DNA from 3 places in the Pseudomonas promysalinigenes genome. Region 3 is predicted to be linked to each of the others. Evidence: riboswitches for the same ligand, from Rfam matches in the RefSeq annotation. Region 3 holds a riboswitch; each other region holds the start of a gene.
What was found. Region 3 has a riboswitch for cobalamin ahead of HU725_RS09205 (ABC transporter substrate-binding protein). Riboswitches for the same ligand answer to the same signal wherever they lie in the genome.

Region 1: another riboswitch for cobalamin. It lies ahead of HU725_RS11635 (CbtB domain-containing protein); the one in region 3 lies ahead of HU725_RS09205 (ABC transporter substrate-binding protein).
Region 2: another riboswitch for cobalamin. It lies ahead of cobO (cob(I)yrinic acid a,c-diamide adenosyltransferase); the one in region 3 lies ahead of HU725_RS09205 (ABC transporter substrate-binding protein).

Annotation. Positions count from the first base shown of each region.
Region 1 covers NZ_CP077094.1:2,566,817-2,577,059, forward strand. The annotation lists gene cobW (cobalamin biosynthesis protein CobW) at 1-985, opposite strand, end outside; cobalamin riboswitch at 1,087-1,297, opposite strand; cobalamin riboswitch at 1,633-1,854, shown strand; gene HU725_RS11635 (CbtB domain-containing protein) at 1,957-2,142, shown strand; gene HU725_RS11640 (CbtA family protein) at 2,150-2,842, shown strand; gene HU725_RS11645 (cobalamin biosynthesis protein) at 2,860-3,252, shown strand; gene cobM (precorrin-4 C(11)-methyltransferase) at 3,282-4,034, shown strand; gene HU725_RS11655 (DUF1272 domain-containing protein) at 4,096-4,338, shown strand; gene HU725_RS11660 (response regulator transcription factor) at 4,557-5,171, shown strand; gene HU725_RS11665 (transporter substrate-binding domain-containing protein) at 5,185-8,472, shown strand; gene HU725_RS23145 (methyl-accepting chemotaxis protein) at 8,447-8,941, opposite strand; partial or broken gene HU725_RS23150 (PAS domain-containing protein) at 8,984-9,766, opposite strand; gene gnuR (transcriptional regulator GnuR) at 9,883-10,243, opposite strand, start outside.
Region 2 covers NZ_CP077094.1:1,232,420-1,242,662, forward strand. The annotation lists gene HU725_RS05715 (DUF3108 domain-containing protein) at 50-760, opposite strand; gene purN (phosphoribosylglycinamide formyltransferase) at 769-1,422, opposite strand; gene purM (phosphoribosylformylglycinamidine cyclo-ligase) at 1,422-2,480, opposite strand; gene HU725_RS05730 (DUF2066 domain-containing protein) at 2,735-3,802, shown strand; gene HU725_RS05735 (AI-2E family transporter) at 3,814-4,887, shown strand; gene hda (DnaA regulatory inactivator Hda) at 5,026-5,733, shown strand; gene HU725_RS05745 (C40 family peptidase) at 5,861-6,499, shown strand; gene HU725_RS05750 (C40 family peptidase) at 6,641-7,174, shown strand; cobalamin riboswitch at 7,235-7,455, shown strand; gene cobO (cob(I)yrinic acid a,c-diamide adenosyltransferase) at 7,575-8,186, shown strand; gene HU725_RS05760 (cobyrinic acid a,c-diamide synthase CobB) at 8,183-9,478, shown strand; gene bluB (5,6-dimethylbenzimidazole synthase) at 9,475-10,125, shown strand; gene cbiB (adenosylcobinamide-phosphate synthase CbiB) at 10,122-10,243, shown strand, end outside.
Region 3 covers NZ_CP077094.1:2,013,202-2,023,444, reverse strand. The annotation lists gene HU725_RS09215 (TonB-dependent receptor) at 1-1,382, shown strand, start outside; gene HU725_RS09210 (acetyltransferase domain-containing protein) at 1,621-2,787, shown strand; cobalamin riboswitch at 2,816-3,015, shown strand; gene HU725_RS09205 (ABC transporter substrate-binding protein) at 3,124-4,134, shown strand; gene HU725_RS09200 (FecCD family ABC transporter permease) at 4,131-5,147, shown strand; gene HU725_RS09195 (ABC transporter ATP-binding protein) at 5,144-5,932, shown strand; gene HU725_RS09190 (hypothetical protein) at 5,952-6,251, opposite strand; gene HU725_RS09185 (DUF2059 domain-containing protein) at 6,459-6,941, shown strand; gene HU725_RS09180 (hypothetical protein) at 7,084-7,824, shown strand; gene HU725_RS09175 (amino acid ABC transporter ATP-binding protein) at 7,821-8,555, opposite strand; gene HU725_RS09170 (amino acid ABC transporter permease) at 8,542-9,192, opposite strand; gene HU725_RS09165 (amino acid ABC transporter permease) at 9,189-9,854, opposite strand; gene HU725_RS09160 (transporter substrate-binding domain-containing protein) at 9,877-10,243, opposite strand, start outside.

The DNA of each region.
Region 1 (10,243 bases), 550 kb from region 3:
GGGGCTCGTCGGCGCGCCAGGCACGGTCGAAATGTTTGTCGAAGCGTGTACCGACCCCTTGCACCAGCAGGCGCATTGGCTTGCCAGGGATGGCCGCGAAGCCTTTGGCACGCAGGATGCCGAACTCGACCACCAGTTGGGTCAAGGCATCGAGAAGCAAGCTTTCGTCCGCCTCGGGCAGGTCGATGGAGATCGAATCGAAAGCGTCGTGATCGTGGTTATCATGGTCGTCGCCGTCATGGTGCGAATCGTGATGCGTGCGGCGGCCATCGATATGCACTTCTGACTGCGCACCGATGCCCAGCAACACGTCCAGCGGCAGGCGGCCGCTGCTGGCCTCGATGACCTTGACCGCTGGCGGCAGCTCCTCGGCCACTTCGGCACGGACCTTGGCCAGGCCTTGGGCATCGATCAGGTCGGCTTTGTTGAGCACCACCAGATCAGCGCTGGCCAGCTGGTCGGCGAACAATTCGTGCAGGGGCGACTCATGATCGAGGTTGGGGTCGAGCTTGCGTTGCGCATCGACTTGTTCTGGGTAGGCAGCGAAGGTGCCAGCGGCCACGGCTGGGCTATCGACCACAGTGATGACCGCGTCGACGGTGCAGGCATTGCGAATTTCTGGCCACTGGAAGGCTTGTACCAACGGCTTTGGCAGGGCCAGGCCGCTGGTTTCGATGAGGATGTGATCAAGGTCGCCGCGACGCGCCACGAGTTCACGCATGACGGGGAAGAATTCTTCTTGGACCGTGCAGCACAGGCAGCCGTTGGCAAGCTCATAAACGCGGCCGCTGGCTTCTTCTTCGGTGCAACCGATACTGCACTGTTTGAGGATTTCGCCGTCGATGCCCAGCTCACCGAACTCGTTGACGATGACCGCGATGCGGCGGCCTTGGGCGTTATCGAGCATGTGGCGCAGCAGCGTGGTTTTGCCTGAGCCGAGGAAGCCTGTAACGATAGTGACGGGGAGCTTGGCCAATGTTTTCATGTCGTGTTGCCCTTGGCAGGTTAGCGCGGGCACACGGGACGATAGCCGCAGGCCAAGCTGGCCGGGCTCGTTCGCCACCGGATCACCCCGCCCGGTTGAAAGTCGAAATCGTGAACGAGGCAGGTCTCCTGGCTTGCACCGTACCATTGCCGTGCGAACGGCTTAGTGGCGGATGGACGCCTTCCCGCGCGTTGGCGCAGTGGCTGTGTCGATCCATTGTCGGTGCCTACAGTTGCGGGGGCAGCCGCGGCTTCAACCGCGTTCCCGTCTTAGCTTCGGCCTGGCCGAAGAACCTCGAAGCAGCAAGGCTACGCGGGGGGTGGCAGGTGGTCAACTATCGTCCACGCTCCTGCATAGGCATTTGGCCTTGTTTTGCCCTGCTGTTGCATTGCTTTTGCCCTCCTCTGCTTTTGCTTTTAAGCGCGCGGTAGTTCAGCAAGCGCCGAATGCGACTTCAGGAGGCCTCACTCCGGCCTCCTGAAGTCGCAATCTGTGTCGCCTGAACTACCGTGCGCTTAGAAGCAAAAGCCAAGAGCAAGAGCAAGAGCAAGAGCAAGAGCAAGAGCAAGAGCAAGAATTGCAGGTGTTGAAGCGAGCGCAAGCGCGAGCCGGTTTATTGGATTTGACGCCACCACCGCCCCGTGCTCTCCTTATGCCTTGCGTCAGGTGCCCCCTTGGGGTGAAACGGGAAATCGGTGCGTCTCAGGCCCTCGCCAGGGCCAGGCAAACCCGATGCTGCCCCCGCAACGGTAAGCGAGCGAAGCATCAAGACCACTGTGCCAGTGCGTAGTGCATGGGAAGGTGATGCTTTTCAAGGAGCCATGCTCCTCCTCGCAAGCCCGGAGACCGGCCTGGCGCTCATGAACACCCCGCGGTGGGCGGGCGCTGTCGCATCCCCCTGGTTGTCTGGCAACCGGGGCTGCCGCGCTCGTGCCCATTGCACTGACAAAAGCAAAGCAGAGGATCGCATCATGCCAGTCACCAGCGCCAATCACAGCATCGCTACACAGGTTTCCCTCAGCCAACGCATGGCCATCGCTATAGGCGCCAGCCTTCTAGGTCTGTGCCTAGTGTATTTTGCCGGCTTCTCGCACATAGAGGCCGTGCACAACGCCGCACACGACACCCGCCACAGCGCCGCCTTCCCTTGCCACTGAGGCCATCATGATCAAGCGTATCGCCAGCACCGCCGGGTTCAGCGGCCTGCTCGCAGCCTTGCTGCTGACAGTGCTGCAAAGCTTCTGGGTCGCACCACTGATCCTCCAAGCGGAAACCTATGAAACTGCCGCCCCTAGCGCCGAGCACCATAGCCATGACGCAGAGGCGAACGCCGGGCACAGCCACAGTGAAGAAGCCTGGTCGCCAGAAGATGGTTGGCAGCGCATCCTCTCCACGACGGGCGGCAACCTGGTGGTTGCGGTCGGCTTCGCACTGATCCTCGCCGCCCTTTACAGCCTGCGCGAACCAGGCCGCACCAGCACTGGGGCGCTCTGGGGGTTGGCCGGTTTTGCCGTGTTCTGCCTGGCCCCCACCCTGGGCTTGCCGCCAGAATTACCCGGCACCGCCGCTGCGGATCTGGGTCAGCGCCAGAGCTGGTGGATCGGCACGGCCGCCGCCACCGCCACCGGCCTGGCACTGCTGGTATTCGCCCGCCATGGCCTGCTCAAGGCGCTAGGTGCCGTCTTGCTGGTAGTGCCCCATGTGATCGGGGCGCCACAGCCCGACGTTCACGAGAGCCTGGCGCCGCAAGCCCTGGAAACCCAGTTCAAGATCGCCTCCTGGCTGACCAACGCAGCGTTCTGGATAGCGCTGGGTTTACTCAGTGCCTGGCTCTATCGCCGCGCCAGCCACGCTTGATGAGCACGCACTTACTAATGCCGGCACTTTATGCCGGCATTGGTTGCCGCCGAGGCTGCCCAGTGCAAGCGCTCGATCAACTGTTGCATGAAGTGCTAGCCCTTCATGGGCTGCAGCCCAAAGCGCTGCGCGGCATTGCCAGCATCGCCAGTAAAGCCGACGAGCCTGGCCTGCAACAACTCGCCACGCGTTACCACCTGCCACTGGTACTTTTCGAGGCCGACCAGCTGCACGCATTTCAAGCACAACTCAGTCACCGGTCTGCGGTCGCCTTCGCCCAAACAGGTTGCTGGGGCGTGGCCGAAAGTGCCGCGCTGGCCTTGGCTAGCCTCGGGCACGCACACGCGAACCTGCGTGTTACCCGCCAGGTACTTGGCCCAGCTACCCTGGCGCTGGCCTGCGGGGAATAATTGTATCTTTCACCCATCAAGGATTTGCCATGACGGTCTACTTCATTGGTGCTGGCCCCGGCGACCCGGAACTGATCACGGTCAAAGGCCAGCGTCTGATTCGTCAATGCCCGGTAATCATCTACGCCGGCTCGTTGGTGCCTGCCGCCGTGCTGCAGGGCCACCAGGCTGAAACAGTCATCAATAGTGCCGAACTGCATTTGGAGCAGATCATCGATGTCATCCGTGCCGCCCATGCCAAAGGCCTGGATGTAGCCCGTGTGCACAGTGGCGACCCCAGCTTGTATGGAGCCATCGGCGAACAGATCCGCCGCCTACGCGAGCTGGGCATCGACTACCAGATCATACCGGGCGTCACGGCCACCGCGGCAAGCGCAGCGCTGCTTGGCTGTGAACTTACCCTGCCTGAGGTTTCGCAGACGGTCATCCTGACCCGTTACGGCGACAGCTCGCCCATGCCCGAAGGCGAACAACTAGCAGACCTGGCTAGACACGGCAGCACCCTGGTCATCCACCTTGGGGTCAAGAACCTGCCACGCATCGTCGATGAACTGCTGCCCCACTACGGGCCTGACTGCCCTGTGGCAGTGGTCCATCGAGCCACCTGGCCTGACCAGGACTGGGTACAGGGCACCCTGACGGACATTGCAGAACAGGTCGCCAGAAAAGGATTCCGTCGCACTGCACTGATCCTCGTCGGCCACGTACTGGGAGACGCGCCATTTAGCGAATCGGCGCTATACCGTGCCAGCCACGCCCACCTGTACAGAGCTGGCGAATAGCGTTGCAAGGGCAAAGTCGGTCGGCGCAGACTGCCTGGTGCACCCCACCCGGAGGATAACCATGCTGGAGCTACGCCCCAACTGCGAGTGCTGTGATGCCGATCTGCCAGGCGATAGCCCCGACGCGCTGATCTGCTCGTTCGAATGTACGTTCTGCCTCCCCTGCGCAACCCATCGTTTGCAGGGACGCTGCCCGAACTGCGGCGGCCAGTTGCTGCCCCGCCCGACCAGGGTTGGGGCTGCACTGAACAATAACCCCGCCTCGACACAGCGTGTTCTGAAGCCCCACCCAAACTGCGTCTGATCTGCCCCTGTCATCTCAGGCATCACCGCTGCTGGTGGTGCCTGGGACGGTCTCTTTGTAGGAATTTTCCACAATACCGGCCCGCTTGCTCAACACATCTATACTCGCCATTACCAGCGATCCGGAATGGTCGTATCGTGCTGCGCAGCAGAAAAAGCCTGCAGAAGACTTCCTGATTGCTTCAGGCAGCCGACCATATTCCGACAGGAGTTAGTGATATGACTACCGTGCTCATCGTTGATGATCATGCCATCGTCCGTTTTTCGTTGCGCATACTGCTCGAACGGGAGCGCTTTCGTATCGTGGGTGAGGTCGACAATGGCAGTGAGGTCGCGCAAAAGGTACGCGAGTTGCGGCCGGACGTCGTGGTACTGGACATCGGCTTGCCTGGCCTGGATGGCATGGAAGTGATCAAGCGCCTGCAACAACAGGAGCCGGCACCGAAAATCATGGTACTGACCGGGCAAGCCACCGACCTTTATGTGCGCCGTTGCCTGGATGCCGGCATTGGCGCATTCGTCACTAAAGGCGAAGACCTAGAGGCTGTAGTCTTCGCCCTGAAGGCGTTGATAAAGGGTTACTCGACCTTCCCGCAGATGGCGGTCAACAGTAACACCCTTGAAAGTGAACCCGAGCGGCTGAGCAGCCTGTCCAACCGTGAAATGGAAGTGCTGCGGCGTCTGAGCCGTGGTGAAAACAACAAGAACATCGGCGCCAGCATGAACCTTAGCGCCAAGACCATCAGCACTTACCGTGGCCGGATCATGGAAAAACTCAAGACCGAGTCATTGGTAGAAATGGTTGATCTGGCCAAACGCAATCATGTCAGCTGACTACCCGGGCAGCATGAAACGGGCTTTGGGCCACCTGGCCCTCGTCATCACCTTGGCCTGCTGCCCACTTTTGACACTCGCCGAAGGCGAATCACGCCACCTGCTGGCACGCGCCACCAGCGCCGCACCTCCCCTACAGCTCGATGCAGCCGACCGCCAGTGGTTGCAGGAGCGCGGCGAGCTGTTGCTGGGGAGTTCACGGCCGGATTACCCGCCCTTCGAAATCAATGTCAGCCTGAATGACTATGAAGGCTTGAGCGCAGACTACGCCGGGCTGATCGCCGAACAACTCGGCGTATCCGTGCGGGTCACGCGCTACGCCAGCCGCCACGAAGCTATCGCCGCGTTACGCGAAGGTAAGATTGATCTGCTTGGTAGTTCCAACGAGTTCGAGGCGGCAGATGCAAAGCTTGGGCTCAGCCTGCCCTATGCCGATGATCTGCCGGTAATCGTAACGCGCCATGAAGCGCCCATGATGCACGACAAGGACCTGGCAGGCCTGCGCTTGGCGATGGTCGATCACTACCTTCCGGCGCAGAAGGTTCGCCAGTTGTATCCAAAAGCGCAGTTGAGCCTCTACCGCTCGACCCTGGCCGGCCTGGCAGCAGTCGAACTCGGTGAGGCAGACGCCTACCTGGGCGATGCCATCAGTACCGACTACCTGATTGGCAAGAGTTACCAGGGCCTGGTGAAGATCGATCACTTTCCCCAGGTACCGCCGGGTACCTTCGCCTTCGCGTTCGCTAACGAAAACCTGCGTTTGCGCCGATTGGTCGACAGCGCCATGGCCAGGATCACCGAGAGCGAACGACTGAACATTCTGCACCGCTGGAGCAGCGGCAACACCAGCTTATTGCTGGAGCGTCGCATTTCAGCACTGACGGAAGAAGAACTGGCCTGGATAGCGGGTCATCCGACCGTTAGTGTACTGGTCGACACCGCCCTTGCCCCTTTGACCTTCAACGATGCTGGGCAAAAGGTAAACGGCATTACCGTCGACCTACTCAAGCAGATCTCATTGCGAACCGGCTTGCAGTTCCAATTCCATGAGCGCAGCACAGTGCAGCAAATGGTCGAAGAAGTGGCAACGGGCAAGGCGCAGATGATAGGCGCTTTGGGTTACGGCGCAGAGCGCGCGACACAGCTGCGCTACACCCGCCCCTACCTGGTGAGCCCTCGCGTACTGGTAACGCGCAATTCGTCGCCTGCTAAACCGCCGGCCAACAACCTCGACGGCAGGCGCATCGCTCTGTTGCATGGCTCGCATCTGCGCAGCGAGGTGATGCAGCGCTTTCCCAAAGCAAAATTGGTCATGGTCGATAATTCATTGAGCCTGATGGAAGCGGTGGCCAAAGGCGATGCAGATGTTGCCTACAGCAGTAATATCAACGCCTCGTACTACATCAGCCATGTCTTCAAGGACCAGTTGCGCATCGCTGGAGTGGTAAGCGACGAGCCCGCCGTCGCTGCCTTCGCCGTAGCCCCTGACCAACCGCAACTTCAGGCCATTCTCGACAAGGCGCTGTTGAGCATTCCGCCCGAGGAGCTGGATCAACTGATCAACCGCTGGCGAACCGGCACGCTGGTCAGCGATAGCCCGTGGCGCAACTACCGGACACTGGCGCTGCAGGTATTGGTGCTCTCCGCCCTGTTGCTGGCCGGTGTGGTGTTCTGGAACAGCTATCTGCGCAAACTGATCAACCAGCGTACCGAGGCGCAACGCGCTTTGCAGACTCAATTGGCCTTTAGCAGCGGCCTGCTGGAGCAACTACGCCAAGCCAAGGACGCCGCCGAACAGGCTAGCCGAACCAAAAGTGCATTCGTGGCCACCATGAGCCACGAAATTCGCACCCCCATGAATGCGGTAATCGGGCTGCTGGAACTTGCGCTGGAAGACAACCGCTCAGGGCACTGCGATCCCCAGATCCTCAAGACGGCCCATGACTCTGCCGTTGGCTTGCTCGCGCTGATCGGCGACATTCTGGACATTTCACGCATCGAAACCGGGCACATGACCCTGCAGCCAGTGGCAACCGATCTGGCCGACCTGGTGCGCAGCACCGTGCGGGTGTTCGAAGGCAATGCGCGAATGAAAGGCTTGCACTTGCAAAGCGAACTGCCAGCTGCGCCGCTGTGGGTGCTGGCGGACCCTTTACGGATAAAACAGATCCTCTCCAACCTGCTGAGCAATGCCATCAAGTTCACCGACCGTGGTGATGTACTGGCCCGTCTGACCTTCAGCGTGCCGACAGATGGCGACACCGCGCAGGTAGCGCTAATGGTGAGCGACACCGGCATCGGTATAGCTGCCCAGGATCAGGCGCGGTTGTTCAACACGTTCACTCAAGCTTCGGGGCCGCGGGCAAGCCAGGGGGCAGGCTTGGGCTTGGTGATCAGCCGCACCTTGGCCGAGCTGATGGGCGGCAGTTTGCAGCTGCAAAGCGTGGAAAGCGTGGGCACCCGTGTGGAGGTCCAGTTGCCGCTCGCGCTCATTGCACCACCTGTGCCAACCGAACAGGACCAGGCCACCGAGCAGTACCAAGGGGGGCCATTGAACGTGCTTGTGGTCGATGATTACCCGGCCAACCTGATGCTGTTGGAAAAGCAGCTCAATAGCCTCGGTCATCAGGTGACGCTCGCAGAAAACGGCGAAACAGGGCTGGCGTTGTGGCAAGCGCATACATTTGATCTGGTCATCACTGATTGCAGCATGCCGGTGATGGACGGCCATGAATTCACTCGAAAGGTACGCCAACTGGAGCAAGTAAGTGGGCAGCCTGCCTGCAGCATTCTCGGGGTGACCGCCAATGCCCAGGCCGAGGAGCGGCAGCGCTGCCTGGACAGCGGCATGGATGACTGCCTGTTCAAGCCCATCGGGCTGCAGACCCTGAAGGCTCGTTTGGCGCACCTGCGCCCTGGCGAAGCAGGCGTTCCAGCCCCGACAAGCGGCTTCAACCTCGACGAACTGCGCCATCTGACCCAAGGTGACCAGCAGCTGACCAAGCGCCTGCTCGAGCAACTGACCCACAGCGCCCAGCAAGACCTTGCAGCCCTTCAGGCGCTTGCTTGCGACGGCGAGGGCGAGGGCGACGGCCATGCGTTGCGCGCCCTCGCCCACCGGATAAAAGGGGGCGCCAAAATGCTGCGGGTACGCGGGGTGGTCATGGCGTGCGAGGCAATCGAGCAAGCGCACAATCACGGGCTGCCGACCCAAGCGTTGGGGCGGCAGCTCGAACTAAGCCTTGAGTCTTTGCTCAAAGAACTGCGTGAGACCCTCAGTGCAATTGCAGCGTCGAGCTGATCTGGCTGATGGCATCCACAACATGGCGCGAGCCCTGCTGGATTTCCATGATCACCGTTCCGGCCTCGTTGGCCAGCGCAACGCCACGATCTGTGCGTGACAAGCTCGATTGCATGCTGGCCACTGCGGTCAGCGATAAGTCGTGGTTCTGCCTCACCACATCGACGATCTCCAAAGTGGCTTTGCTGGTGCGCGCTGCCAGGCTGCGCACCTCATCGGCGACCACCGCGAAGCCACGGCCATGCTCACCGGCTCGCGCCGCCTCGATGGCGGCGTTCAACGCCAGCAAATTGGTCTGATCGGCAATGCCGCGAATCGTCAGCACGATCTGCCCTATCACATCCGACTGTTTGCTCACAGCATCGATACTGCGCGCAGCGTCATTGAGCTCTTGGGAAATCTGCTCGATCACCGCTACGGCCTGCTGCACCACCTCGGTGCCTTTGCGTGCACATGCATCGGTCTGCACAGAGCTGGCATGGGCCGCATCGGCGGCGCTTTGTTGGGTGCTGACCTGGGCAGTGATGTCGCTGGCAAATTTGACCACTTTGTACAAGCGGCCCTTGTTATCGAAGATTGGGTTGTATGAAGCCTCCAGATAGACCGTCTGCCCTTGCTTGTTCACCCGCTCGAAGCGATGGGAGTGGTACTCGCCGCGATTGAGCGAGGCCCAGAACTCACGATAGGCACCAGACTCTCGCTCATGGGGCAGGCAAAACAGGCCGTGGTGGCGGCCCTCGACTTCTTCCAGGCGATAACCCATCGTCTGAAGGAAGTTGGCATTGGCCTTGATCACGCGGCCCTGAGGCGTGAACTCGACCACCGCCATGGAGCGGCCTATGGCCTTGAGCAGGCTTTCGCTTTCGTGCTCGTCCTTCACACGCTGGCTGATGTCGGCCGCAATCTCGATGACGCTGGTGACGTGCTGTTGCTCGTCCAACACCGGCATATAGCTGGCCTCAAGCCAAACTTCACGGCCGGCCTTATCGACCCGTTCGAACGTGCCGCTGATGGCCTTGCCCTGAGCCAGCTGCTGCCACAACTGCTGGTACTCGGCGCTTTGGGCGTAGCCGGGGTCACAGAACAGGCGGTGGTGCTTGCCACGCAGTTCGTCCACGCTGTATCCCAGTGCGTTACAGAAGTGGGTATTGGCATCGACAATGACGCCCTCGGGCGTGAATTCGATCATAGCCATGCAACGGCTTATTGCGGCCAGCTTCGCCTGGGTATCGGTTAGGGCCTTGCGGGTGCGCTGTATTTCGATAAGGTCAGATTTGCGATGGAAGTCGAACATGGCGCCAGGGTCCTTTGTGCGCAGACTTTCTGAGAATAGATCGACATTTTTACCATGCAAGCCACTTGCTACCACCTTGGAATTAGGCCTTTTGCAGTGTCGATTTCCGCTTGCCGCTAGGTACTTTCGCGCACCATCAGTTCAAAGCCCAAGTCCTGCTGTTCAGCTGCCACGCGCTTGCCATCGAGCAGCGCCAGCAAGGCCTGCGCCGCGCCTCGACCAACGGCTGCCCTTGGCGTGCGGATGGAGGTCAGGCGCGGCACCATGTGCGCCGAAGCGGGCAGGTCGTTGAACCCAACCATGGCCACCTGGCGAGGTACTTCGATGCCTTGACGCAGCGCTTGCAGGACCGCCCCCTGGGCTAGGTCGTCGTTGCAAAAGAAAATGCCATCCACATCCGGGGCTTTGGCCAAAAGCTGGCTGAACAACTCACTGCCCAGTTCGATGGACGATGGCTGCGGCGCCAGTATCTCAAGC
Region 2 (10,243 bases), 780 kb from region 3:
AAGAAGCCCCGCACAAGGCGGGGCTCCGGTTATTGCGGGCTACAGCGAATCAGTTGCCTTTAACCGACTTGCCGTCGACCGTACCTTCTTGCAGGACGATCACGTACTCCTTGCCGTCGGTTTCGACCTGGCGCAACTGCACCAGCAAATAGTCCCAGTCTTTGGCGAACCACAGTTCGGTAATGCGTTTGTTCTGGCTCGGAGCCCGAACGCGCTCGACCTTCACCGCCTCGACCTGGCCGGTTTTAGTGGTGATTTTCTCAGTACCCAGCACGCGGAAGTCGTAGGTATCGATTTCGTCACCATCGACCACCTGGTACGTCATGCTCTTCTTGCCAGCGGCCACGTCGTGTTGCAGGGCCAACTGGTAGGACGACTTGTCCAGCACGCCGCGGTTGAGCGGCAGGCTGATCGGGTCCTTGCGGTCGGTGCCGGTGATCTTCTTGCTGTTCCAGTCGAAGGTCAGGTCGACGGTCTTGGCTTTGCCCAGGCCGCCCCGCTCGAAGTGGTATTTCTGCGGCAGCATGGTGTCGTTGTCCATGCGCAGAGTGCTTTGCTCGGTCAGGCTGGCGATCATCATGGAGGCCTTGAAATCAAGGTCCCAGCTGCCGTCCTTGTTCTTGACCAGGCTGCGCTCGGCGGTGCCACTCATGGGCAGTTGCTTCCAGTCGGCGGTGTAGCTTGCCGAGAACGGCTTCAGCTCGGCTGCCTGCAGAGGCAGGGCGAGTACGGTGAGGGCCAATAGCAGGGCGCGACGCATAAGTTCTCCTAGGGTCGGATCAAGTGACCACTGGCCGGCAGTGGCTGGTCGTCCAGTAATGCACCCTGTTCGCCCAGGTGCAAGCGACCTTGGGCAAACCAGTGCACCGCCAGCGGGTAGATCTGGTGTTCCTGATGGTGAACCCGTTGGGCCAGGCTTTGCACCGTGTCATCAGGCAGTACCGGTACCACAGCCTGTACGACCAGTGGCCCGCCATCGAGTTCCTCGGTGACGAAGTGTACGCTGCAGCCATGCTCCGCGTCGCCTGCTTCCAGTGCCCGGCGGTGGGTGTGCAGCCCCTTGTAACGGGGTAGCAGCGACGGGTGGATGTTGAGCAGGCGGCCTTGGTAGTGGCGCACGAAGTCGCCACTGAGGATGCGCATGAAACCGGCCAGTACGACCAGGTCGGGGGCAAAGCCGTCGATGCGCGCCATCAAGGCGGCATCGAAGGCTTCACGGCCATCGAACTGGGTGTGATCGAGCACCACGGTGGCGATCCCCGCTGCCTGGGCCCGTTGCAGGCCGTAGGCGTCGGCACGGTTGGAAACCACCGCGCCGATGCGAACCGGGCTGTCCTGCACGTGGCAGCTGTCGATCAAGGCTTGCAGGTTGCTGCCGGAACCCGACAGCAGTACCACAACATTGCAGGGCTTGCTCGGCATCAGTGTGCCTTGAGGTTCTGCAGTTCGACCTGGGCGGCGCCTTCGGCGGCTTCGGCGATGTGGCCGATGACCCAAGGTTGCTCACCGGCGGCGCGCAGTTCGTTCAGGGCAGCGTCTACCTGATCCTGAGCGACGCAGATGACCATGCCGACACCGCAGTTCAGTACACGGTGCATTTCGTGCTCATCGACATTGCCTTGCTGCTGCAGGAAGTCGAACACCGCCGGGCGCTGCCAGCTGGCTACGTCGATCACGGCCTGGGCGTTGTCTGGCAGCACCCGTGGGATGTTGTCCAGCAGGCCGCCACCGGTGATGTGGGCCATGGCCTTGACCGCGCCAGTGTTCTTGATCAGTTGCAGCAGTGGCTTGACATAGATGCGGGTCGGCGCCATCAGCAGGTCGGTCAGCGGCTTGCCGTCGAGCTGAGTGTTTTCGATGTCGGTTGCCGACACTTCGAGGATCTTGCGGATCAGCGAGTAGCCGTTGGAGTGCGGGCCGGAAGATGGCAGGGCGATCAGCGCGTCACCGGTGGCCACTTTGGAGCCGTCGATGATTTCGGCCTTTTCCACCACGCCCACGCAGAAGCCGGCCAGGTCGTAGTCTTCGCCTTCATACATACCCGGCATTTCGGCGGTTTCGCCACCGACCAGGGAGCAGCCAGCCAATTCGCAGCCGGCGCCAATGCCGGTGACCACGGTGGCGGCCACGTCGACGTTCAGTTTGCCGGTGGCATAGTAATCGAGGAAGAACAGCGGTTCTGCGCCGCAGACCACCAGGTCGTTGACGCACATGGCGACCAGGTCCTGGCCGATGCTGTCGTGCTTGTTCAGGTTCAGTGCCAGGCGCAGTTTGGTGCCGACGCCGTCGGTGCCAGAGACCAGCACCGGCTGCTTGTAGCCGGCCGGGATCTCGCAGAGGGCGCCGAAGCCGCCCAGGCCACCCATGACTTCAGGGCGTGCGGTGCGTTTTGCCACGCCCTTGATGCGTTCGACCAGTGCTTCGCCGGCGTCGATGTCTACACCGGCGTCCTTGTAGCTCAGGGAGGGTTGCTTGCTCATTGATCCAGGCCTTTAAGAGGGAGGGATTCGTAAAAACGACCATGACGGCCAAGGCCGGCTCGAAAGCGGCGGCTGCCTGAAACGTCAGTGGTCTGTGAAGGCGCGCGATTTTATCAGGGTTGCCGGGCAGCGGCCATCCTCAGGCCGACGGGCAGGGCGGTTAATTGCTGAAAAAGGTAAGTGGGTGGTTGATAACCATGCTTGTGTATAAGCTGCAAATCACAAGCTCGATGCTCAACCGGACAGGAATCCTCATGCGACTTTTCATTTATTTGGCAGCAGGGTGCATGGCACTGGCCAGCATGGGTGCGCAGGCCGAATCCGTCTCTGGCCTCTATCAGGTGCGCGAACCGATTCAAGGGCAGGGCGCCGAGGCGCGTACCGCAGCCACTGCCAAAGCCTTCGAAACCTTGGTGTTGCGCCTGACCGGCGACTCCAAGGCGGCGCAGAACCCTGGCTTGGCCGAGCTGCGCAAGAACCCGCAACCGCTAATCAACCAAGTCGGTACCGATGCCGGGCCGCCCGAATCGGTGGAAGTCGAGTTCGACCCCGGCAGCACCGAACGTGCCTTGCGCAAAGCTGGCCTGGCGCTTTGGGGCAGTAACCGGCCCTCCATCCTCGGCTGGTGGCTTACCGATAGTGTCGATGGCAGCAACCTGATCGGCGACGGCCAGGCCAGTGCCCAGCCATTGCGCCGCGCCGCCCAGCACCGTGGCTTGCCTCTGCGCCTGCCACTGGCCGACCTGCAGGAGCAACTGCTGGCCAATGCCAAGCAGCTCGAAAGCAATGACCCTGCACCGCTGCGCGATGCGGCGCAACGCTATGGAGCCGATGCCCTGTTGGCGGTGCACGCCCAGGAGGCCGACGGCAAATGGCAAGGTAAATGGCAACTGTGGCTGGGTGACCAGCATGAGCAGGGCACTGCTGAAGCCGGTGACCAGGCTGCACTTGCCGATGCTGTGATGCTTGCGGTGGGTAACCGGCTTGCGCCACGTTACGTCATCAAGGCCGGTGCCAGCAGCCAGCTGCAATTGCAGGTGCAAGGCATGAACCTGCAACGCTATGCCGAGCTTTCCCGTGTACTTGAGCCCTATGGCCCGCGCCTGCAGTTGGCCGATGGCGGCACGTTGACCTATGCGGTGAGCGGTAATCGTGAGCAGCTACGGGCGCAGCTGGGCCTGGCCAAGTTGCAGGAAGTGCCGGCCGAGCAGGCCCCGCCTGCTGCAGCGCCCACGCTAAGCCCAGGTGCTGCACCAGGCCAGCCGGTCACCCCTGCGCCTGTCTCGGCCAAGCCGTTCGATGGCCTGCGGTTTCGCTGGTAAGGGGCCTATTGATGACTGACATGCGTCGTTGGATCGGGTGGGGTGCAGTACTGCTGATCGTGGTGCTGCTTTATAGCTTGCATAACATTCTTACGCCATTCCTGGTGGGCATTTTGCTGGCCTACCTGGCCGACCCGCTGGTCGATCGTCTGGAGCGTATCGGCCTGTCACGTACCTGGGGTGTGGTGGTGGTGTTTGGCCTGTTCACCCTGATATTGATGGCCCTGCTGCTGATACTGGTACCGATGCTGGCCAAGCAGTTGCTGCGCCTGTACGAACTGGCGCCACAGATGCTCGATTGGCTGGAGCACGTGGCGCTCCCTTGGCTGCAAGGCCATCTGGGGCTGGCCGACGGCTTCTGGAAGTTCGACAAGATCAAAGCCGCCATCGGCGCCCACATGGACAAGACCACCGACATCGTCGGCATGGTGCTGTCCCATGCCACTGCCTCGAGCCTAGCGCTGATCGCCTGGCTGGCCAACATGGTGCTGATCCCTGTCGTGGGCTTTTATCTGTTGCGTGACTGGGATTTGATGATGGCCAAACTGCGCAGCCTGCTGCCGCGTCAACGTGAACCTCAGGTGGTGGCGCTGGCAAGCGAATGCCACGAAGTGCTGGGGGCGTTCGTGCGCGGGCAACTGTTGGTAATGCTCGCACTGGGCGTGATCTACTCCGCGGGCCTGATGCTGGTCGGGCTCGAGCTTGGCCTGCTGATCGGCATGCTCGCGGGCCTGGCGGCTATCGTGCCATACATGGGTTTCATCATCGGCATAGGGGCTGCTTTGATCGCGGGGCTATTCCAGTTCGGCGGCGACCTGTACCCGATGCTGGGGATCGTCGCAGTGTTCATGGTCGGGCAGGCGCTGGAAGGCATGGTGCTGACGCCGCTGCTGGTCGGCGACCGCATCGGATTGCATCCGGTGGCAGTGATCTTCGCCATTCTCGCTGGCGGCGAGCTGTTCGGCTTTACGGGTGTACTGCTGGCCTTGCCAGTGGCTGCCGTGATCATGGTGCTGGTGCGTCATGTGCACGACCTGTACAAGGAATCGGACATGTACGCCGGGGATATCGACCCTGATCTGTAACCACGCCGAGCCGCCGGGTAACCCGTTGATTTTACTAAGGCTATCCGGCTGCGTGATTGTGCGCCCTGCATTGCAGGTATAGACTTTGCAGATTGTTCACCAAAGGCCCCCTGCGGTCCCTGTCGACTGCCCGCGAGCATGAAACCACCAATCCAGTTGCCCCTGGGTGTGCGCCTGCGCGATGACGCCACCTTCATCAACTATTATCCGGGCGCCAATGCCGCGGCGCTGGGCTATGTCGAGCGGCTTTGCGAGGCCGACGCTGGCTGGACAGAGAGCCTCATCTATCTGTGGGGCAAACAGGGCGTTGGGCGCAGCCACTTGCTGCAGGCGGCGACCCATCGCTTCCAACAGCGTGGCGAACCTGCGGTGTACTTGCCGCTGGCGCAATTGCTCGATCGTGGTGTGGAGCTGCTGGATTACCTCGCTCAATACGAACTGGTGTGTATCGACGACCTGCACGTCATTGCCGGCAAGGCGGACTGGGAAGAGGCGATGTTTCACCTGTTCAACCGCCTGCGTGACAGCGGGCGCCGCCTGTTGCTGGCTGCCTCGGCCTCGCCTCGTGAACTGCCGATAAAGCTGCCCGACCTCAAGTCGCGCCTCACCCTGGCGCTGGTGTTCCAGATGCGCGGCATGTCCGACGAGGACAAGCTGCGTGCCCTGCAGCTGCGGGCGTCGCGCCGCGGCCTGCACCTGACCGACGAAGTCGGCCATTTCATCCTCACCCGTGGCACCCGCAGCATGAGCGCACTGTTCGACTTGCTCGAGCGCCTCGACCAGGCCTCACTGCAGGCACAACGCAAGTTGACCATCCCGTTCCTGAAGGAAACCCTCGGCTGGTAAGCCCCGTAAACACAGGGCTTTGAGGGGTAAAACGAAAAAGTCACATTTTTTTCGATAAAATTTGCAAATGGCCATGATAGAGGGCATAGTTCCCTCCCTCTAAAGGATTACTGACACGGTCGTGCCCATGCTAAAGCGCTTCGCACCCCTCGTGCCTCTCGCACTCGTGACCCTGCTTTTTGGCTGTGCGGCCCAAGGCCCAGTTTCCCAGCCCCAGGATCACACCCCGGTTGCCTCGCAGTCGGTCAACAAAGTCAAAGCCTCGCCTTCGTCGGTCTTCGGTGAAGAAGAGCAGGCCACTGAAGACGATCTGGAGGCCTTCTCCAGCAGCAAGCCGTACCAGCTTCCGGTGCTGGCAGACAGCATTCTGGAGCGTGGGATGTCGCTGATCGGCACTCGCTATCGCTTTGGCGGCACCTCTGAAGCGTCGGGCTTCGACTGCAGCGGTTTCATCGGTTATCTGTTCCGCGAGGAAGCTGGCATGAACCTGCCGCGCTCCACCCGCGAGATGATCAACGTCGATGCGCCGAAGGTGGCGCGCAATAAGCTCAAGCCAGGCGACCTGCTGTTCTTCAGCACCAATGGCCGTGGCCGTGTGAGCCACGCCGGTATCTACCTGGGTGACAACCAGTTCATCCACTCCAGCAGCCGTCGTAGCGGCGGTGTGCGCATCGACAGCCTCGGTGACCGCTACTGGAGCAAGACCTTCATCGAAGCCAAGCGTGCCTTGGCCATGGCGCCGACGACCAATATCGCGCGCAACTGATATCAAAATGATGTACCCTGCCACGGCGGTGTTGCTTGATAAAAAAAGCTCGCCGCCGTGCGCATTTACAGAAAGCGTCTAATCTAAATTCTCAACTCTTTTCGGCTCCGGCCGGTCGGTCTTTGACAGGAAGTTCTGGCCATGAAGATGATGGCGCGCTTCGCATTCCTTTCCATGGTGGCTTTACTTGCCGCCTGTTCTAGCCGTGCCCCGGCGCCTGCGCCTGTGGTTCAGCCCACCATCACCTACAGCCAGCCAGAGGGCTCGCCGCTGGCTGACGACGTGTTGATCCGTGCTATCGGCCTGGTGGGTACGCCTTACCGTTGGGGTGGCAATACACCGGATTCCGGGTTCGATTGCAGTGGCCTTATCGGTTACGTGTACCGCGATGCTGCTGGTATCAGCCTGCCACGTTCGACCCGCGAGATGATCGTGATGCGCGCGCCCACGGTGAGCATCAACGCCTTGCAGTCGGGCGACCTGGTGTTCTTCGCCACTGCCGGCGGTTCGCAAGTGAGTCACGCGGGCATTTATGTGGGCGAAGGGCGCTTCGTGCACGCGCCTTCCACTGGCGGTACCGTACGCTTGGATTACCTGTCCAACAGCTACTGGGCCAAAGCCTATCTGCAGGCCAAGCGTGTGATTCCCCAGGAGCACCTGGCGCAGAATCGCTGAGGGAACACCGGGTTCCTCTGCATGGCCACGCCGATTGACGGTCCCGGTGCAACCCTCTAACCTTCGCGGCGTGTTTCAGGTGCCCTGCCAGCTTCGACTGGGCAGGGTGAAACTGGGAAGCCGGTGGTCGCCAGCATGGCGCGATTCCGGCGCTGCCCCCGCAACGGTAAATGAGTGACGGCCGCGCAGTGCCACTGGGTGTGAACACCCGGGAAGGCGCGTAGCCCTGGGCCCACGGCCCGCTCATGAGCCCGGAGACCGGCCTGATACTGCCAACGGCATCACGGAGGGTGATGTGCGGTGCATCGCGGCCTCGGCCGTGGCTGCTGCGCGTTCTCCGTCTGCCCGCCTTTTACCTGCCGCCACTGCCCACGTGGCCGCAGCCTGCGGAGAACCTTCCATGAGCGAATTCACCGAACGCGACGAGCGCCACCTGGCGCGTATGCAGCGCAAGAAGGCGGTCATCGACGAGCGCATCGCCAATTCCCCCAACGAGTGCGGCTTGCTGCTGGTGCTCACCGGCAACGGCAAGGGCAAGAGCAGCTCGGCGTTCGGTATGCTTGCCCGTGCCCTGGGCCATGGCATGCAGTGCGGGGTGGTGCAGTTCATCAAAGGCCGCAACAGCACTGGCGAGGAGCTGTTCTTCCGTCGCTTCCCCGAGCAGGTGCGCTACCACGTGATGGGTGAGGGCTTCACTTGGGAAACCCAGGATCGTCAGCGTGACATCGCTGCCGCCCAGGCGGCATGGGCGGTCTCGCGCCAGCTGCTGCAAGACCCGAACGTGCAGTTCGTAGTGCTCGACGAGCTCAATATCGCGCTCAAGCACGGCTATCTCGACCTGGACCAGGTGCTCACTGACATTCAGGCCCGGCCACCGATGCAGCATGTGATCGTCACCGGTCGCGCGGCCAAGCCTGAAATGGTCGAGCTGGCCGATACCGTCACCGAGATGGGCATGCTCAAGCATGCCTTCCAGGCCGGGGTCCGCGCACAGAAGGGCGTCGAATTGTGAGTGAACCCCGCAGCTGTCCAGCGGTGCTGATCGCGGCACCTGCCTCTGGCCAGGGCAAGACTACCGTGACCGCGGCCTTGGCCCGCTTGCACCGTAACCTGGGCCGCAAGGTACGGGTATTCAAATGCGGCCCGGACTTTCTCGACCCGATGATCCTCGAGCGCGCCAGTGGTGCCCCGGTGTACCAGCTCGATCTGTGGATGATCGGTGCTCAGGAGAGCCGTCGGTTGCTGTGGCAAGCCGCACAAGAGGCAGACCTGATTTTGATCGAAGGCGTGATGGGCCTGTTCGACGGCACCCCATCGAGTGCCGATCTGGCACGACACTTTGGAGTGCCGGTGTTGGCGGTCATCGATGGCACGGCCATGGCCCAAACTTTTGGCGCCCTGGCATTGGGCCTGGCACGTTACCAGGCCGACCTGCCCTTCGCTGGCGTACTGGCCAACCGTGTCGGCAGCCTACGTCACGCGCAATTGCTCGAAGGTAGCCTGACCGAGGGCCTGCGCTGGTATGGCGGCCTGTCGCGCGAGCGTGGCATCGAGTTGCCCAGCCGGCACCTGGGGTTGGTCCAGGCCAGCGAGTTGAATGACCTCGATGCCCGCCTGGATGCGGCTGCGCAAGCCTTGGGTGCCAGCTGCGACGCCGCGTTGCCACCGCCGGTTACGTTCGCCGCGCCGGCGCCGCAGGGGTGCACCGCAACCCTCGATGGGGTGCGGATCGGCGTGGCACGTGATGAAGCCTTTGCCTTTATCTACGGCGCCAACCTTGACCTGTTGCGCCAGCTTGGCGCTGAGCTGGTGTTCTTCTCGCCTCTGCATGACCGGGCACTGCCCGCGGTAGACAGCCTGTATCTGCCCGGCGGCTACCCAGAGTTGCATCACCACGCATTGGCGGCCAACATTTCGATGTGCCAAGCGATCCGTGCCCATCATGCCGAGGGTAAACCGCTGCTGGCCGAGTGCGGGGGCATGCTGTACCTGCTCGAGGCGCTGACAGACGTAGCAGGCGAGCGTGCTGAGCTGTTGGGCTTGCTGCCGGGCGAGGCGAGCATGCAGAAGCGCCTGGCTGCCTTGGCCCTACAGGCCGTGGAACTGCCCGAGGGCACCCTGCGTGGGCATACCTATCATCACTCGCTGACCAGCACCGACCTTGAGCCGCTCGCCCGCGGCCTGAGCCCCAATGGCGGGCGCGGCAACGAAGCGGTGTATCGCTTGGGGCGTTTGACGGCCTCTTACGTGCACTTCTATTTCCCGTCCAACCCTGACGCGGCGGCGGCGCTGTTGCGGCCATGAGCGATCACGCCTACAGCGCCGCCGAGCGCGCCGCGATCTACCGCGCAATCGGTGAGCGGCGCGACATGCGCCACTTCGCCGGTGGCACGGTTGCGCCCGAGCTGCTGGGTCGCCTACTGGCCGCTGCGCATCAGGCGCCGAGTGTCGGCCTGATGCAGCCTTGGCGGTTCATCCGCATCAGTCAGTGCGAGTTGCGCGGGCGCATCCAGGCGCTGGTGGAGCAGGAGAGGGTGCGCACCGCCCAAGCGCTGGGCGAACGCTCGGATGATTTCATGAAGCTCAAAGTGGAGGGCATCAGCGATTGCGCCGAGGTGCTGGTGGCGGCACTGATGGATAACCGAGAATCGCACATCTTTGGCCGCCGTACCTTGCCGGAGATGGACCTGGCGTCGCTGGCCTGCGCAATCCAGAACCTATGGCTGGCTGCCCGCGCCGAAGGGCTGGGGCTGGGTTGGGTATCACTGTTCGACCCTCAAGCCCTGGCCGCGTTGCTCGGTATGCCGCCCGGCGCCAAACCGGTGGCGATACTGTGCCTGGGGCCGGTCACGGAGTTCTACGCACAACCGATGCTGGTGCAGGAAAACTGGGCCGAGGAACGGCCTTTGACTGAGATGCTGTTCGAGAATCGATGGGGAGAGCGTCAATGAGCGTAGCGCTGCTAACCGTGGCCGGCGTGGCGCTGGATGCACTGTTGGGCGAACCCCGACGCCGGCACCCCTTGGTGGGGTTCGGCAACCTGGCGGCAGGGCTGGAGCGCCGTCTGAA
Region 3 (10,243 bases):
CCCACGAACGGGGCGACGCCCAGCCGGCCAATTACTACGGCACGCCGTTGATCGATGGCCACTACCGCAACAGCCTGCGCAAGAAGAACTACAACATTCGCAACGATGTGCAGCGCTACCACGACGAGTGGACGCGTTTGACTACCGACTGGACGCTGACCGATCACGTCAGCGCCAGCAACCAGCTGTATTACATCAAGAGCCGCCGTCACTGGCGCAATGCCGAGAACTACAGCTGGGACGCAGCGCGAGAGCAACTGGAGCGCCAGAGCTACCTGCAAATCAGGCACAACCAGGAGCAGATTGGCGATCGCCAGACCTTCAGCTTCGATCATCAGCTGTTCGGGCTGCCAAGCAGGACGCTGATTGGCGCCGAGTACAACAAGGTGCGCTTCAACGTCGACAGCAACCGGCCTTATAACGACGTGGGTGCAGACTACATCGACCCATGGCAGCCAGCCGCTGGCTGGTTCCATAGCGATTCGCCAACCCGTGCGCAGACGCTGTCCACTACCCACACTTTCGCCCTGTTCGCCGAGAACCGCTTGCAGCTGAGCGAGCGCTTGTCGCTGGTGACGGGCGTGCGTCGCGACCAGAATCACATCGAGCGCGACAACCTTGTCGATGCCAGCCGCAGTGACCGCAGCCTGCAGGGTGGCAACTGGCGCGCTGGGCTGGTGTTCGCAGTCACTGATGATCTGTCGCTGTATGGCCAGTACAGCACCAGTGAAGACGGCGTGGACAACCTGATCAGCCTGGCCCCGTCCCAGATGCACTATCACCTGACCGAGGCCAGACAGACTGAGTTGGGCCTCAAGCAGCGCTTCTGGGACAGTCGGGGCGAATGGACCCTGGCAGCCTTCCATATCGTCAAGAACAAGCTGCTGGTGGCTGACCCGATCAGCCACGAGGCCCAGCAAGCCGGGCAGCAGACGTCCGATGGCCTGGAAGCTTCTGTGGAATTGGCCCTGGGGCAGCGCTGGCAGCTATCGGCGAATGCAGCGCTGGTACGTGCCAAGTTCGATGATTTTGACGAGCTGGTCGATGGCGTGCCCCAAAGCCGTGCGGGTAACCGGCCTGCCAATGTGCCGCGGCGCACGGCCAACCTGTGGCTGAGTAAAAGCTTTGGCCAGCATGTGGAAGCTGGCATCGGTGCGCGCTATGTGGACGAACGCTATGCCGACACGGCCAATAGCCAAAGTGCACCGGGTTACACCGTGGTGGATGCCAACATCGGCTGGCAACTACTACCAGCCGTGCGTCTTAGGTTGCAGATCAACAACCTGTTCGACCGGGCATATGTGGCCTCGGTATTCAGTGGCGAGCAATGGGTAATGGGCACGCCGCGGTCGTATTTCGCTACGGTAGATTACACGTTCTGATTCGCCGCGATCGATGGCGCGGGCTAGGCCCGTTCGTGGCTGAACGCCGCTCTTAGAGGTTCATGCCAATCGCCAAGCCTGTGCTGCGGGTTTACCCGCGAGCACGGGCGAAGCCCGTGCCAGGCACGCCCGCTGTAACAGTTAATCAATAGCCACTGCGCAAAAAAACAAGCCAGTGCGCATGATTAGTTATAAGATAACGTTTCCTTTGATACCGATTCTTGCTTGCGAATTTTCCATGATCAGCCCTTCAGTCAAAACCACCTTAACGACCCAGCGCCTGCAAAGCATCGACGCTCTGCGCGGCCTGGTGATTCTGTTCATGCTGCTGGACCACGTTCGCGAGACCTTTTTCCTACACCGCCAGGTCAGCGACCCGATGACCATCGAAACCACCGAACCCTGGTTGTTCGCCAGCCGCACCCTGGCCCACCTGTGCGCGCCGGTATTCGTTCTGCTCACGGGGCTGTCGGCGTGGTTGTATGGTGAGAAGTATCAGGGCCGTGGCGAGGTGTCAGGGTTTTTGTTCAAGCGCGGACTGTTCCTGGTGGTGTTGGAGTTCACCTTGGTCAACTTTGCCTGGACCTTCGAACTGCCACCGGGCGTGATTTACCTGCAGGTCATCTGGGCCATAGGGATAAGCATGATCGCCCTGTCGCTGTTGGTCTGGCTGCCGCGCCCTGCCCTGTTGGGCTTGGCAGCACTGATCATTGCTGGCCACAACCTGCTCGACAACCTGCACTTCGGTGTGGAGTCGGCCTTGCATGTGCCCTGGGCGATGCTGCACGACCGAAGCTGGCTAGACGTGACCGACGGCCTGCGCTTGCGCACGTCCTATCCGGTATTGCCATGGATAGGAGTGATCGCTTTGGGGTATGCCCTCGGCCCGTGGTTCGCCCAAGGCAGCGATGCCGGCCAGCGTCAGCACCGGCTGTTGGTGGCCGGCGCCGTCGCCCTGCTCGGGTTCATGGTATTGCGCCTGTATAACGGCTACGGTGATGCGCCGTGGGCCGGCTACCCGACCATTACGCAGACGCTGATGAGCTTTTTCAACATCACCAAATACCCACCCTCGCTGCTGTTTCTGGCGCTGACCCTGGGCTGCGGCATGCTGTTGCTCCGCGCCTTCGAACGCGCAGGGCATGCCCGCTGGATCAGTGCTTTGGCAGTGCTAGGTGCAGCGCCGATGTTCTTCTATCTGCTGCACCTGTACGTGCTCAAACTGCTGTACCTGGCCGGTACGGCGCTGTGGGGCCATAACCACGGTGAGCACTTTGGCTTTGACAGCATCGGCGCGGTGTGGCTGATGTCGCTGCTGCTGGCTGGGGCGCTGTACGTGCCGGTGCGTGGGTTCGCCCGGCTCAAGGCACGCCGGCGCGATATCGCTTGGCTGAAGTACTTCTGATTTGACCTTTTGCCCGGCGGCTTGATGGTCTACCATGCCGCCCGCCGGTTTCCATCACGGAATCAATAGGGAATCCCGGGCTCGCCCATGGCGTGCCAATCGGAACTGCCCCCGCAACTGTAGGTGCCGAGCCTGCTCCATCGATGCCACTGGGTGATTCGATCCGGGAAGGCTGGAGCCGGGCGAGGACGCACCAGTCAGGAGACCTGCCGGCGCATATCACCAACCGGCGGGGTGTCCGGGATGGCTATCCGGGTTGCCTCTGCGCCAGCAGGGGGCCGGCGATGCCTGTCCGTGCGTTCCTCACCAGAACTGTCCGTCAGGAGATCGCCCCGCATGCTGCCCCGTCTTATAGCCTGGCTTGCAAGCCTGAGCTTCACCGGCCTGGCCCAGGCCGGTACCACTCACTATCCGCTGACCCTTGAGAACTGCGGTATGCCGCAGACGTTCGCCCAAGCCCCGGAGCGTGCGGTCACCATCGGCCAGGCAGGCAGCGAAATGCTCTATGCGCTGGGCCTTGGCGACAAGCTGGCCGGTACCTCACTGTGGTTCAACAACGTGCTGCCCGAATACCAGGCAGTCAATGCCAGGGTACCGCGCCTGGCCGACAACGAGCCGAGTTTCGAGGCAGTCGTGGCCAAGCGTCCTCAATTGGTGGCCGTGCAATTCGAGTGGATGGTGGGCGCTCAGGGGGCGGTGGCTACCCGCGAGCAGTTCGCTGAGTTGGGCATTGCAACCTACCTGCTGCCTTCGGACTGCGAGGGCAAGGACAACCTGGTGGGTGCCGACGGCACTCGTCTGCAGGCGTTTCAGGTCGACAGCATCTACAAAAGTGTCAGCCAGCTGGCCGAGATCTTCGACGTGCAGGAGCGCGGCGCAGCCCTCAATGCCGACCTCAAAGCACGCCTGGCCAGCGCCAGGCTGCAACTGCGCGACAAAGACCTGAGCAAAACTTCGGCACTGTTCTGGTTCTCCAGCAGCGAACTCGCCGCCGCCCCATATGTGGCCGGCCGCCAGGGCGTAGCTGACTTCATGCTGCGCACGCTGGGGGTGCGCAACGTAGTCGATTCGACCGAAGAGTGGCCGACCGTAGGCTGGGAAACCTTGGCCAAGGCCAACCCTACCTGGCTGATCATCGCGCGCATGGACCGCCGTCGCTACCCTGCCGATGACTATAAGAAAAAGCTCGAATTCCTTCGCAAGGACCCGGTGACAAAGCACATGGATGCGGTGAAGCATAACCGTATCATCCTGCTCGACGCCGAAGCGATGCAGGCCGGAATCCGCCTGTTCCGTGGGCTGCAAACGTTATCTGCAGCCTTCGCCAGTGGTCACGCGGCGCAATGATCAAAGCACTGCTCTACAGCACGCTGGCCCTGCTGGCCTTGCTCGCTGCCGTGCTGGCCGGCACGGTCATCGGTGAGACCCACTTGCAGCCAAGCGTCGTCGGCCAGGTGCTGGCCAATCACCTGTGGCAAGCCGGCTATCCGGTCGATCCGATCGATGCCGGTATCGTCTGGAACTACCGCCTGACCCGCTCGCTGGTCGCCGCAGCCTGCGGTGCAGGCCTGGCCACTTGCGGGGTCATTCTCCAGGCACTACTGCGCAACCCGCTAGCCGAACCTTACCTGCTGGGCCTTTCGGCCGGAGCCTCCACCGGCGCAGTGCTGGTGGGGCTGCTGGGGCTTGGCAGTGCGGCCCTGAGTATGTCTGGCGGTGCCTTCCTTGGGGCCCTTGCCGCGTTCACCCTGGTACTGGTGCTGGCCCGCGCCGCTGGGCCCGACAGCAACAACGCACAGGTAATTCTCGCCGGCATCGCTGGCTCACAGTTGTTCAATGCCCTCACCGCCTTGCTCATCACCCAATCAGCCACCGCCGAGCAAGCCCGAGGCATTCTGTTCTGGCTGCTGGGCAACCTCAGCGGCGTACGCTGGCCCTCGGTATGGCTGGCCTTCCCTGCAGCCCTGTTCGGCTTGGTGGTGTGCCTGTGGCACCGCCGCGCGCTGGACGCTTTTACGTTCGGCTCTGACTCGGCGGCGTCTCTGGGCATCGCGGTGCGCCGCAGCCAGTTGCTACTGATCAGCTGCGCGGCGCTGGTGACGGCGGTGATGGTCTCGATCGTCGGCGCCATCGGCTTCGTTGGCCTGGTGATACCCCACGCCTTGCGCCTGCTGCTAGGCCCAGGCCACGGCCGATTGCTACCTGCCAGCGCCCTGGGTGGGGCATTGTTCCTGATTGCCGCCGATATCCTGTCGCGCACCCTGATCGCCGGCCAGGTCATTCCGGTAGGCGTGGTCACTGCCTTGCTGGGTGCACCGGTTTTTGCCCTGATCCTGATCAGTCGCCGGGGGCGCCCATGACGGTCATGCACAGCGTACAACCAGCACCCATGGCATGCAGCGGCCTGGGCCTGAAATTGGCAGGCCACGCCGTGTTGTGCGACATCACGCTCAGCGTGATACCCGGTGAAACCTTGGCCGTCGTCGGCCCTAACGGCTCGGGCAAATCGTCACTGCTCAAACTGTTAGCAGGCCTGCGCACACCCAGTTCAGGTAGTGTTGAATTGCTGGGCGAGCCGCTGGCAGGCCTGCCACGTCGGCGCGTCGCACAAGCCTTGGCGCTGGTCGAGCAACAAGCCGACACCCTCGACGCGATCAGCGTGTTCGATGCCGTTGCCCTGGGCCGTACACCGTGGCTGTCAGCGCTGACGCCGTTTTCCAGCGCAGACCGCGCAATCGTCGAGCAAGCCCTGGCCGATCTGGATGCTGCGCACCTAACCACTCGCGTATGGCGGTCATTGTCCGGCGGCGAGCGCCAGCGCGTGCACATCGCCCGCGCCTTGGCTCAGCGGCCTCAGGTGCTGTTGCTCGACGAGCCGACCAACCACCTCGACATCCAGCACCAGCTCAGCTTGCTGCAGCAGGTGCAGGGGTTACCGGTGACCACATTGGTTGCCTTGCACGATCTTAACCAGGCCCTGACCTGCGACCGGGTCGCTGTGCTTGACCAGGGACGCCTGGTCGCCCTCGGCAAACCGCTGGAGGTGCTCACCCCTGAGCGGCTGCTGAGCACCTTCAGGGTGCATGCCCATTACCTGACCGACCCCTACGATGGTACGCCTGTCCTGCGCTTTCGGGTGCCGTGAGACCCGTGCCTGGCCGCATTCACACCCCCCAGTTTTGCCGCTCCTGCTCAGTCAAGGTCGCCACCACGGCGGTAAATACCTCGTCGAGCTCACAAGCGATGTGTTGATGCACCAGGTAGTGCGTCAGCAAGTAGCGCTTCACGGTCCTGGGCCAGCTTCCCTCCTTGTGCGCCGCGATGATCAGCCCTTTGCCGTCCTCCAAACAGGAAGACGGCCTGAATTTGGTCAGCAGTTTGTCCAGGTCGGCATAGGTCCAGTCGGCCTTGCGAGCCTCAAAGGCGTCGAGCAGGTCGAGTTTGTACAACGCAAGATGTGCCATGAGCGTCCTTCCTCAGTCATCGCCGATGACAATGACGGTAAACAACATGCTCGGCGATGAAAATGAACGAGAGGTTCCACTTCTAGGCCTATGACGTAGGAAGCGTCCTACACTGCGAGCTCGCGTTTTTTTACTCCGGCGCACTGCTGGCCAAGCACCGTAGCCCGCTATAATCCACCCCTGCAAAACGCGCCCAAGGCCACCCCCATGCCCCGCATACAGACGTTGCTGTTCCCCCTGCTGTTGATTTGCGCCGTTGCCGCCTGCGATCAGAAGCCTTCGCGCGAGGAGCAGATTCTGGCCAACCTGCCGCTGCAGGAGGCCTACGACCACAACATCGAACGCATGGCGGCATTGCTCACCCGCACCCACCCGCATTTGAATGCCGCCACAATCAGCAGCGTCCTGCGCCAATACCTCACGGTCGAGGATCAACGCCAGGACCTGTTCAAGCTCTACAGCAAGAAGAACTTCACCGATGCCGAGTTCGCCACCATCGTTGCCGCCACCCACGACCCGGCGAAGGCCAAGGCCCTTGAAGACACCGAAGAAGGCCAGCGGCTGAGCGACAAGCTCACCGGGCTGATGCGCGAAACGGCACAGGACAAAAACGCCCAGGCGCTGGCCGAGCAGCGCATGCAACAGATCGAGCAGGCGTTGCAGGCGCTGGAGGAACAGGCGCGCAAGTGAGTGGTGGCGCTAATGCCGACGCGCACGAGAAGATGTTTCCCACACAATCAGCAGTCACTTCTGCGCGTGCGGTCAGGGAGAATATGCACGCCATCCACCCCGGGGCCGAAGTTCCGGCTCAAGCACACGCAAGGACGTTCCTGTGTCAAAAACCTTGGTGACCATCTTATTCGCCCTCACTTTGGCCGGTTGCAAGGCTCGCGCTGTACCAGACGCGCAGCCCCCTGCAACGGGCATCTTCGCCAAGCACATGCAGCAAGCGCTCATCCAGACAATCGCCACCACCTATAGCGGTCGGCATGTCGGTGTAGTGAGGTTGCGCATCACCTTGGACGCAAATTCCGCACCCATCGCTTGCAAGGCCCAGCCTTCACCGGGCCAGGAAAAGCTGCTGCCGGCTGGCGTACCTCTGAGCAACTTCAAGGCGCTGGCAAGGCTGGTCGAAGCGCAGTGCTGGAAGACCATCTACCCCCGCGTACCTGCAGCGTTGTATGAGGCCAAGGATACAGTCGACGTCATCGCCCCGCTGGTCGTGATGCTGCCTGCAGCAGACCCTGCATCACTGCGGGGTCAGGCAAACGCGCAGCGAGCATTTTTCTGGCAGCACCTACTGCGCGATCAACCGGTAACCAGCGTTGGCAGCGTGTCGGTGTATTACCAGGGCAATGCACAAGGCAAAGTCGAGCAGTGCCTGGTGCAGATTCACCCGCACCCTTTGCGGCCAGCCGACTTTCGGCTGGACAGCGAGCTCCAGGCCCGTCTCAATGCCCGCTGCCTGGCCACGAACCTGAGCCTGCTGCCGGGCTATTCAGCGAATGCCAACGGCGTGGCTGAGGGCTACAGCGAGCTTGAGTACGCACCGTGGCGTGTCGGCCGTCCTTAGGCCGACGCCACTGCTCCAATAAAATTGGCCAACTCCGCCGTCTGCGGCGCGGCGAACACCTCACGCGGGTGGCCCACTTCATGCACTTTGCCTTGGTGCATGAACACCAGCTTGTCTCCAACTTCACGGGCGAAGCGCATTTCGTGAGTGACCATGATCAGGGTCATGCCCTCGCTGGCCAGTTGGCGAACCACCCCGAGCACCTCATTGACCAATTCCGGGTCCAGGGCCGAGGTGATCTCGTCGCACAGCAACACCTTCGGCGACATCGCCAAGGCGCGGGCAATCGCGACTCGCTGCTGCTGGCCACCGGAGAGGCGATCAGGATAGGCATCGAATTTTTCGGCAAGGCCAACCCGCGCCAGCATCTGTTCGGCCAACTGGCGCGCTTCGGTGCGGCTGGCCTTCTTCACCACCTGCGGGGCGAGCATCACATTCTCGCCCACGCTCAGGTGGGGAAACAGGTTGAACTGCTGGAACACCATACCGACCTTTTGCCGCAGGGAACGCAAGTCGGCTCGGGCAGCGTCGAGGTATTCGCCGTCCACTTCGATAACACCGTCGCTGATCGATTCCAGGCCGTTGAGGGTACGCAGCAAGGTGCTCTTGCCTGAGCCACTGCGGCCGATGATGGCTACTACCTCGCCTTCCTCGATGGCAAGGTCGACCCCCTTCAGCACGTGGTTGTCGCCATAGTATTTGTGCAGCGCGGACACTCTAAGCAGGGGCATGCAGCCTCCTTTCCAAATAACGGGCGCTCAACGAGAGCGGGTAGCAGAGTACGAAATAGCCCAGCGCGACCAGGCCGTAGACCATGAACGGCTCGAACGTGGCGTTTGCCAGCATGCCGCCGGTCTTGGTCAGTTCGGTGAAACCAATGATCGAGGTCACCGCCGTGCCCTTGACCACCTGCACGGAAAAGCCAACCGTCGGTGCCACGGCGATGCGCATGGCCTGAGGCAGGATCACATGGCGCAACTGCTCCATCCGGCTAAGCGCCAGGCTGCCGGAGGCCTCCCACTGGCCGCGCGGTATCGCTTCGACGCAACCGCGCCAGATTTCAGCGAGAAAGGCGCTGGTGAACAGGGTCAGGGCAATCGCGGCGGCCATCCAGGCAGACACGTCCAGGCCAAACAAGGCAATGCCGAAGAACACCATGAACAGTTGCATCAGCAGCGGCGTACCTTGGAACAGCTCGATGTAGCCCCTGGCCAGGCTGCGCACCATCAGGTGCTGGGACAACCGCGCAACCAGCACCAGCAGGCCCGCTAAACCGCCACACACAAACGCTACCAGCGACAACAGCAGGGTCCATTGCAGGCCGATCAGCAGATTGCGCAAGATGTCCCAGAAGGTGAAGTCCATCAGCGTTTCCCCATCAGCAGGCGCTGCCCCGCCCAGGCCAGCAGCTGACGCAGCACGATGGCCATGAACAGATACAGCAAGGTGGTCAGCAGGTAAGTTTCAAAGGCGCGAAAATTACGCGACTGGATGAAGTTGGCGGCGAACGACAGCTCCTCGGTGGCAATCTGCGAACACACCGCCGACCCCAGCATGACGATCACGATCTGGCTGGTCAGCGCCGACCAGACTTTCGCCAGCGCAGGCTGCAACACCACATGGCGGAACGCCTCGAAGCGGCTCATGGCCAAGGCTGCGGCTGCCTCCAACTGCCCCTTGGGGATGGCCTGGATACCGGCACGAATGATCTCGGTGGAATAGGCTCCGAGGTTGATCACCATGGCCAGCACGGCGGCTTGCCACTCGGTAAGGCGCACACCCAGCGCCGGCAGGCCGAAGAAAATGAAGAACAGCTGAACGATGAAAGGTGTGTTGCGGATCAACTCGACGTACACACCGAACAGCAGGTCGAAAGGCCGTACTCGCCAGGCACGCACACCAGCGCCAAGTACACCGATGGCCACACCCAGCAGCGTGCCGACGGCGGTGAGCTGCAAGGTGAACCAAGCGCCTTTGAGCAGCAGGTCGCTCTGGGCCAATACAGGGGCAAAATCAAACGCATACGCCATGGTTACAAGCTCCGGATGCAACTCACAGGTCGGCCGGCAGCGGCTGTTTCAACCATTTCTCGGCGTTGCGGTTCAGGCTGCCGTCGACCTTGGCGGCTTCCAGCGTGGCATTGACCTTGTCCAGCAACGCCGGCTCGTTCTTGGCCAGCCCCACGTAAACAGGCGAGTCCTTGAGCTTGACCTTCATCACCGGCACCTTGGCCGGGTTTTTCTCAGCGATGGCCGCCATTACCACACTGCCGCTGGCGATCAGTTCGACCTGCCCGGAAAGGTAGGCGGCGATGGTCGAGTTGTTGTCTTCGAAGCGCTTGATGACTGCGCCTTTGGGCGCCACGGCGCTCAGTTCCATGTCCTCGATCGAGCCGCGGGTGACGCTGATGGTTTTGCCT